Regions from separate parts of the Actinomadura rugatobispora genome, predicted to be linked through region 1. Evidence: riboswitches for the same ligand, from Rfam matches in the RefSeq annotation. Region 1 holds a riboswitch; the other holds the start of a gene.
What was found. A riboswitch is a leader RNA that binds a small molecule or an ion and turns the genes downstream of it on or off. The one in region 1 is predicted to bind S-adenosylmethionine.
Positions count from the first base shown of each region.

Region 2: it holds a riboswitch for S-adenosylmethionine, as region 1 does, so the genes downstream of both, thrC (threonine synthase) here and ACZ466_RS10195 (aminotransferase class V-fold PLP-dependent enzyme) in region 1, are expected to answer to the same signal.

Region 1 covers NZ_AP029191.1:2,410,508-2,414,770, forward strand. Annotated here, with positions in the region: gene ACZ466_RS10185 (transglycosylase domain-containing protein) at 1-1,859, shown strand, start outside; gene ACZ466_RS10190 (hypothetical protein) at 1,970-2,353, opposite strand; SAM riboswitch class IV at 2,404-2,520, shown strand; gene ACZ466_RS10195 (aminotransferase class V-fold PLP-dependent enzyme) at 2,589-3,926, shown strand; gene ACZ466_RS10200 (SseB family protein) at 4,178-4,263, shown strand, end outside.
Region 2 covers NZ_AP029191.1:5,768,091-5,772,353, reverse strand. Annotated here, with positions in the region: gene ACZ466_RS25810 (MoaD/ThiS family protein) at 62-340, opposite strand; gene thrC (threonine synthase) at 400-1,677, opposite strand; SAM riboswitch class I at 1,693-1,834, opposite strand; gene ACZ466_RS25800 (cation diffusion facilitator family transporter) at 2,168-3,163, opposite strand; gene ACZ466_RS25795 (alpha,alpha-trehalose-phosphate synthase (UDP-forming)) at 3,307-4,263, shown strand, end outside.

The DNA.
Region 1 (4,263 bases):
AGAACCGCAGCTTCTACGAGGACCCCGGGGTCTCGGTGCGGGGCACCGGGCGGGCGTTCTGGTCCACGGTCACCGGCGAGCAGCTGCAGGGCGGCTCCACCATCACCCAGCAGATGGTCCGCAACTACTACGGCGGCATCGGCAAGGAGCGCTCGGTCACCCGCAAGCTCAAGGAGATCATGGTCTCCCTGAAGGTCGGGCGGGAGAAGTCCAAGGACTGGATCCTCGAGCAGTACCTCAACACCATCTTCTTCGGCCGCGACGCCTACGGCGTCCAGGCCGCCGCCAAGGCGTACTACGGCAAGGACGTCAGCCAGCTGACCCCCGCGCAGGGCGCCTTCCTCGCCGCGGCGATCCAGCAGCCGAGCAACTTCGCCGAGCCCGAGGGCCAGAACCGCGTCTACGCCGAGCAGCGCTGGCGGGCCGTGGTGAACAACATGGTCCGGGACGGCGCGGTCACCCAGGCCGACGCGGCGGCGATGACCTTCCCGATGCCGGTCAAGCAGAAGATCACCAACATCCTCAAGGGCCAGAAGGGCTACATGGTCAATGTGGCCAAGAAGGAGCTGATCGAGCGCCGCGGCTACAGCGAGGACGAGATCAACCGCAGCGGGTTGAAGATCACCACGACCTTCGACAAGCGGCTGATGGACGCGGCGCGCCGCGCGGTCACCGCCAACGCCCCGGCCGGGATGAGCAAGAAGATCCGCACCGGGATGGTGTCGGTCGACCCGGCGACCGGGCAGGTGCTGGCGTTCTACGGCGGGCGCGACTACCTGGTGGAGGCGCTGAGCAGCTCGTTCGGCGACTGGGCGCAGGCCGGGTCCGGGTTCAAGCCGATCGTGCTGGCCACCGCGCTCGACGACGGGATGAAGCTGTACGACTCGGTCGACGGGTCCTCGCCGCAGTACTTCGCCGGCACCCCCGTCCGCAACGACAGCGGCCGCAGCTTCGGCTACGTGAACCTGGTCGGCGCCACCCAGAACTCGGTCAACACCGCCTACATCCACATCGGCCAGAAGGTCGGCCTCGACAAGGTGACGGCGATGGCCGAGAAGATGGGCATCCCCAGGAGCCAGCTCACCGCCAACGGCGCCAACACCGCGCCGACCTTCCCGCTGGGCGTCATCTCGGTGCACCCGGTGCAGCAGGCCGGGGTGTACGCCACGTTCGCCTCCGAGGGCCAGCACCGCACCCCGTTCGTGGTGAAGTCGGTGACCGACAACAAGGAGCACACCCGCACGTTCACCGAGAAGGGCGAGCGGGTCTTCAGCCAGCAGGTGGCGCGGGACGCCACGTACGCGATGCAGCAGGTGGTCCGCGGCGGCACCGGCACCGGGGCGCAGCTGGCCGACGGCCGCGACGTGGCGGGCAAGACCGGCACCACCGACGCGGGCCGGGCGATCTGGTTCAACGGGTTCATCCCGCAGATGGCCACGACGGTGTCGATGTTCCGCAGTGACAGCAGGCCGCTGAACATCCCCGGGTACGGGACGTACGGCGGTGCCCTTCCGGCCCAGGTGTGGCGCACCTTCATGGCGGACGCGGTCTCCATCATGAACTACTCGCCGAAGTCGTTCGGGTCGCCGTCGGTGACCCCCGGCGGCGGGTACTCCGGGCAGCCGTCCGACCGTCCCGGCGGGCCGCCGGCGACCGGGCCCGGCCCGTCGCGCCCGCCCGGCTCCGAGGGGCCCGGCCGCGAGCCCTCGACCCCGCCCACCGACGACGGCCCCGAGCTGCCGCTGCCGCCCGAGCCCGGTGACCCGGGCGATCCCGGCGGCGGGGGCGGTGACCCCGGCGATCCCGGCGACCCCGGTGGTGGGGGCGGCGGCACCGATCCCGGCCGACTACGCGGATGAGAGAAGGGGCCCGGCGGAAACGCCGGGCCCCTTCCTCGTCACCCGAGACGACGCGCCTCGGCACGGTGCCACGCTCGGCCGCCGCGCGCTCGACCGCCAGGGGCGGCGGGTCAGGCGCAGGCGCGGCCGATCCGCTGCGGCGTCTGGGTGATCACCGTGTTGAGCTGGGCGGCGTCGCCCGTTCCGACCGAGGTGGCGGCCCCGCGCAGGCGGCCGCCCTCCTCCTTCAGCGCCTTCTTGAGCTCGGGGTTCTCGGCCTGGCCCGACAGCCCCTCGACCTTTCCGGCGAGCTGCTCGGTGGCCTGCTTCCATTGCTCGGGCTTGTTCGCGGCGACGCTCCTGACCTGGGTGATGTACTGCTCGAACGCCTTCCTGGTGTCGGCGCAGACCTGGGCGGAGTTGTCGCCTCCCAGAAGCCCGCACCCGCCCAGCAGCCCGGGAGCGCCGAGCGCCAGCACTCCCCCGGTCAGCGCTCGAACCGCCGCGTTCCTCATCGCATCCCTCTCTTTGCTCCCCGTCGGCACCCGCATATACTTCCGCATTAGGTCATGAGCGTCAGCGACAAGCCCCGGCTTGCTGACCGGCAACCCTTCGTCCGCGATGGGGTGCCCCGGGTGAGGACCTGGCCGGACGCGAACCCGCGTCCCGGCAAGCGCGGATCCCACCCGGTCGCGGCCGTCAGGGCCGGACACTCCATGGGGTCCCCGGGACCCTGGGAGGGTCGCACGCATGTCGTCCGCCGGTATCTCCACGCTCGTTCCGTCCGCTCCGGCGCCCCGCACCCCCGTACCGCCGCGTGAGCCGAGCGTCCCCCGGCACGAGCCGGACCTCCCGCGCGTCATCGGGACCGGCGCGCCGGTCCCCCTGGACGACGGCGGCAGCATCGCCTACGCCAACTTCGACTACGCCGCCAGCGCCCCCTGTCTGGAGGCGGTGCACGAGGCCGTCACCCGCACGCTGCCGTACTACAGCAGCGTGCACCGCGGCGCCGGATACGCCTCGCAGGTCACCACCGACGCCTACGAGAGCGCGCGCGAGACCGTACGCGGGTTCCTCGGGGCCTGGACGCGCGCGGCGGTCGTCTTCACTCGCAACACCACCGACGCGATGAACCTGCTCGCGCACGCGGCCCCGCCCGGCACCACCGCCGTCGTGTTCGAGACCGAGCACCACGCGAGCCTGCTGCCCTGGCGGCGCGCCGTGCGGCTGCCCGCCCCCGCGAACCCGGCCGAGGCGATCGAGGCCGCCGACCGGGCCCTGGCGGCGGCGCCGGCCGGGCCGAGGCTGCTGGTGGTCACGGCGGCGTCGAACGTGACGGGCGAGGTGTGGCCGATCGCCGAGCTGGCCCGCACGGCGCGGCGGCACGGGGCGCGGATCGCGGTGGACGCCGCCCAGTACGTCCCGCACCGGCCGTTCGACATGACCGCGCTCGGCGTGGACTACGTCGCCTTCTCCGGGCACAAGCTGTACGCGCCGTTCGGCGCCGGGGTGCTGGCGGGCCGGTCGGACTGGCTGCGCGCCGCGGAGCCGTTCCTCAAGGGCGGCGGCGCCAGCGACTCGGTGAGCGCGCACGGCGACCGGGTCCGCTGGTCCGCGGACGCGCAGCGGCGGCACGAGGCGGGCACCCCGAACGTGCTGGGCGCCATCGCCCTCGCCGCCGCCTGCGACACCCTCGCCGCGACCGGCTGGGACGCGCTGGTCCGGCGGGAGGAGCGGCTGCTGGCCAGGCTGCGCCGCGGCATCGCCGCGCTGCCGGGCGTGCGGGAGCTGACGCTGTGGGGCACGGGCGTGCCTCGCGTCGGGATCGTGTCATTCGTGGTGGACGGGTGGAACGCGCGCGACGCTGCGCTTACGCTGTCGGGGTCGTACGGCATCGGTGTCCGGGACGGGAAGTTCTGCGCCCATCCGTTCGTCGGGCACCTGCTCTCCGGCGCCGCCGCGGACGGCGCTGGGTGCGGCGAGGGCGACACGGCGGTGCGCGCCAGCTTCGGACTGGGGACGGGTGAGGAGCACGTCGACCGGCTCTTGCGGGCGCTGGCCGAGCTCGTCCGGGAGCCGCGCGGCTGAGGCTCGTTCCCCGGCCGCCGGACGGTGCGCGGGGCGGATCGTCCGCCGGGCGGAGCGTCGCCGGGGGCACTTTGGTCCTGTTCGCCCATGTAGCGTAAGGCGAGTCCGTAACTTGCGCGTCAAGAGCCCGGTCATCGGGCCCGGGACGGGCAGGATTGAGCCTCGCCGGGTCACCGGCGGTGCTCGGACGAGGGCGGCGCGACGGCGGCGCGGGATTGACGCAGGCGTGACTGATACAGGGGGTGGCGATCGTGGCCGACGCGTGGCGACCCACGTCGGAACTCGAGCGCCGACTACAGGAGACGGTGCGGGCCGGGGACCAGGAGGGCTACTTCCG
Region 2 (4,263 bases), 3.4 Mb from region 1:
TGAAAAGGGGCCTCAGAAGTACGGCATTAGGGGCTTCCCGTTCGGGAGGCCCCCCCACCGGTCAGCCGCCGGCGACGGCCGGGATGATCGAGACCTGGGCGCCCTCGGGGGTCGGGGTGTCCAGCCCCTCGGCGAACCGCACGTCCTCGTCGCCCACGTACACGTTGACGAAGCGCCGGATCTTGCCGTTGTCGTCCAGGACGCGGGCCGCGATGCCGGGGTGGTTGGCCTCCAGGTCGGCCACCACCGCGCGCAGCGTGGCGCCCTCGGCCTTGACCTCGGCCTCGCCGCCGGTCAGGTTCCGGAGGATCGTCGGGATCCGCACGGACACGGTGCTCATTGCTGGCTCTCCAAGATGCTCTCTGGATCGGACAGGACCTACGACGACGGTACGGCGGGTCAGGCGAGACCCGAGGCGCGGAACGCCTCCAGCGACGGCGCGATGTTGGCGCTCGGCCCCACCTCGCCGGAGATGGCGTCCAGCGTCTTGAGCCCGTCACCGGAGTTGATGATGACGGTCTCGGCGGACGGGTCCAGCGCGCCGCTCTCCACCAGCTTGCGCAGCGTGGCCACGGTGACCCCGCCCGCGGTCTCGCCGAAGATGCCCTCGGTGCGGGCCAGCAGCCGGATGCCCTCGACCACCTGCGCGTCGGTGACGTCCTCGACCGCGCCGCCGGTGCGCCGGACCACGTCCAGCACGTAGGGGCCGTCGGCCGGGTTGCCGATCGCCAGCGACTTGGCGATCGTGGACGGCTTGACCGGCCGTACGACGTCGTGCCCGGCCTTGAACGCCGCGGACACCGGGTCGCAGCCGGCGGCCTGGGCGCCGAAGACCTTGTACGGCTTCTCCTCGACCAGCCCGAGCTTGATCAGCTCCTGGAACGCCTTGTCGATCTTGGTGAGCTGGGAGCCGGACGCCACCGGGACGACGATCTGGTCCGGGAGCCGCCAGCCGAGCTGCTCGGCGATCTCGTAGCCCAGGGTCTTGGAGCCCTCGGCGTAGTAGGGGCGCACGTTCACGTTGACGAACGCCCAGTCCTCCTGCTCGCCGGCGATCTCCGAGGCCAGCCGGTTGACGTCGTCGTAGTTGCCGTCCACGGTGATGAACGTGCCGGCGTACACCGCGGTGGTGATGATCTTCTGCTGTTCCAGGTCGGACGGCACGAACACCGCGCTGCGGATCCCGGCCCGGGCCGCCGCCGCGGCGACCGCGTTGGCGAGGTTGCCGGTGGACGGGCAGGCCAGCACCTTGAAGCCCAGCTCGCGGGCCGCCGCCAGCGCCACCGCGACCACGCGGTCCTTGAACGAGTGCGTCGGGTTGCCGCTGTCGTCCTTCACCCAGAGCCGCGACAGCCCCAGCGACTCGGCCAGCTGGTCGGCCCGGACCAGCCGGGTCAGGCCGGGCTCGGTGTTGGGCGTCTCGGCGACGTTGGACGGCACCGGCAGCAGCCCGCGGTAGCGCCAGATGTTGCGCGGCCCCGCCTCGATGCCCTCGCGGGTGACTCCCCCGAAGTCGTAGGAGATCTCCAGGGGGCCGAAACACTCCTCACAGGCGTAGAACGGGCCGAGCTCCCTGCTGTGCCCGCATTCGCGGCACGTCAGGGCGGTCGCTGGGCCGAGGTTCACGGAGGGGTCGCCGGAGCGGGCGGAGTTCGTGCTGGCAGGCGTGAGTGCCATGGAGCGAGGCCTTTCTCCCCATCTTCCCTGTGCCACCTTGGTCACAGGCCGGAGTTGGCACCATCTCCCGGTCGGCCCCGCAGGATCGCGAGCGCGTACGAACCAGGTGGTTGCCGGGGCTTCGCAGGGCCGGTCCCTCCACCCCTCTGGATGAGCGTTATGAAGTTGTGTGGGGCTGAGCTGGAAGACCGGCCCTTTGGCCACTGTGCTCCCTGCACCCCTCTGGTTGAGCGTTATGAAGTTGTGTGGGGCTGAGCTGGAAGACCGGCCCTTTGGCCACTGTGCTCCCTGCACCCCTCTGGATGAGCGTTATGAAGTTATGGGTTATGGATACACCAGAACCCCACCACCGACTGGGCGGTATCGGGTTCTCTGCGTGACTTTACATGATCTGACCGGTTGCCAGACAGGCGGGTCTCACCCGATGAGACGTTACCCGGCCTCGACCTTGATCATTCTTCTCTTTGACCTTGATCGCCCGTCCGGGGGGTCAGCCGACGGGGCGGCGGCCCCGGCGGAGGCGCGCCCGGTGGCGGCGGGCCGCCTCGGCCCGGGCGGCGGTCGTGGCCTCGCTCTGCGTCGGGTCGAGGAAGACGTGCCGGACGATCGGGAGGTCCTCCTGGAGCCGCCGGTCGATCTCGCCCGCGATGTCCTCGGCCTCGTCGGCGCTGATCTCGTCGGAGAAGTGCACCTTGGCGGCCACCAGCACCTCGTCCGGGCCGAAGTGCATGGTGAACAGCTCGTTCACGCCGGTCACGCCGGGCGCCGAGGCGATCTCGGCGCGGATCCGGCGCTGGGTCTCCGGCTCGACCGACTGCCCGATCAGCAGGTTGCGGCTGTCGCGGCCCAGCGCGAACGCCACCACGACCAGCAGCAGCCCGATCATGATGGAGGCGAGGCCGTCCCAGAACACCGAGCCGGTGATCTCGCGCAGCGCCAGCCCGGCGGCGGCGAACGTCAGGCCGATCATCGCGGCGGTGTCCTCGAACAGCGCCGCCTTGAACGTCACGTCCGGGGTCCGCCGCACGTGCTCCACCAGGTCCCGGCCGCTGTCCCTGGTCTCCCGGCGGGCCTGCACGTACGCCCGCAGCCAGGAGGTGCCCTCCAGCAGCGCCGCCAGTCCCAGCACGGTGAACGCCAGCCAGACGCTCTCCCCGCCGCCGGCCTCGTGGCCGGTGATTGTCAGGACGCCCTCGAAGATCGAGTAACCGGCCCCCGCGACGAAGATCCCGAACGCGGCCAGCAGCGACCAGAAGTAGCGCTCGTTGCCGTACCCGAACGGGTGGCGCCGGTCGGGCGGGCGCGCGCTGCGCCGCAGCGAGGCCAGCAGGAACCCCTGGTTGAGGGTGTCGGCGACCGAGTGCGCGCCCTCGGCCAGCATGGCGCTCGACCCGGACACGACTCCGGCGAGCAGCTTGGTGACGGCCAGGATGAGGTTGGCCGTCCCCGCGACGAGCACGGTTTTGGTGGTCTCGGACCTGCTCATCCGCGACCGGTACCCGACGGCGCGTCGGTTAACCGGCGGCCCGCGGCCTCCCGTGGCCGCCCGCCGAAGTACCCGGCGGGCGACATGGTGGTTTCCTCCGGGCCACTTTGATGGGCGCGGTTCGCAACTGAGACCCTGCCGGTATGAGCCAAGTGCTGGTGGCGTCGAACCGGGGTCCGGTGTCGTTCTCGCTGTCGGACGACGGTGCGCTGACCATGCGGCGCGGGGGCGGCGGGCTCGTGTCGGGGCTGGCCGGCGTGACGGAGGCGGGCACCGCGACGACCACGGACGGCGAGAAGGCCCCCGAGGTGCTGTGGGTGTGCGCGGCCCTCGGCGTGGGCGACCGCACCGCCTCGCGCCGCGCCCCGGACGGACGGCTCGACCTGGCCGGGCACGACGTGGGCCGCGCCGCCGTGCGGATGCTCGACATCCCCGCCGCGACCTTCGACCGCGCGTACAACGGCGTGGCCAACGCGACGCTGTGGTTCGTCCACCACCTGCTGTACGACACCCCCAGCGCGCCGCACTTCGACGCGAAGGCACGGCGCGACTGGCAGTCGTACGAGGCGTACAACGCGGCCTTCGCCGACGCCCTCGCCCGCGACGCCGCGCCCGGCGCCAAGGCCGCGATCCAGGACTACCACCTGTCGCTGGCCCCGCGGATGCTGCGCGACCGGCGGCCCGACCTGAGGATCGTGCACTTCTCGCACACCCCGTGGGCCCCGCCCGAGTACTACGGCCTGCTGCCCGACGGCATCGGCGAGCGGGTGCTGGACGGCATCCTGGGCGCCGACCACGCGGCGTTCCTGTGCGACCGGTGGGCGGAGGCGTTCCTGGACTGCTGCGCGGCGCGGCTGCCGGGCGTCAAGATCGACCGCGCCGCCCGTACGGTGACCCGCGGCGGCCGCACCACCACGATCGGCGTGCACGGCCTGGGCGTGGACGGTGAGTCGCTGCGGCGGCGGGCCGCCGAGCCGGACGTCGCAGCCCGTTCGCTGGCACTGCGCGAGCAGGTCGGCGACCGGAAGCTGATCGTGCGGATCGACCGGACCGAGCTGTCGAAGAACATCGTCCGGGGCCTGGCCGCGTACCGGGAGCTG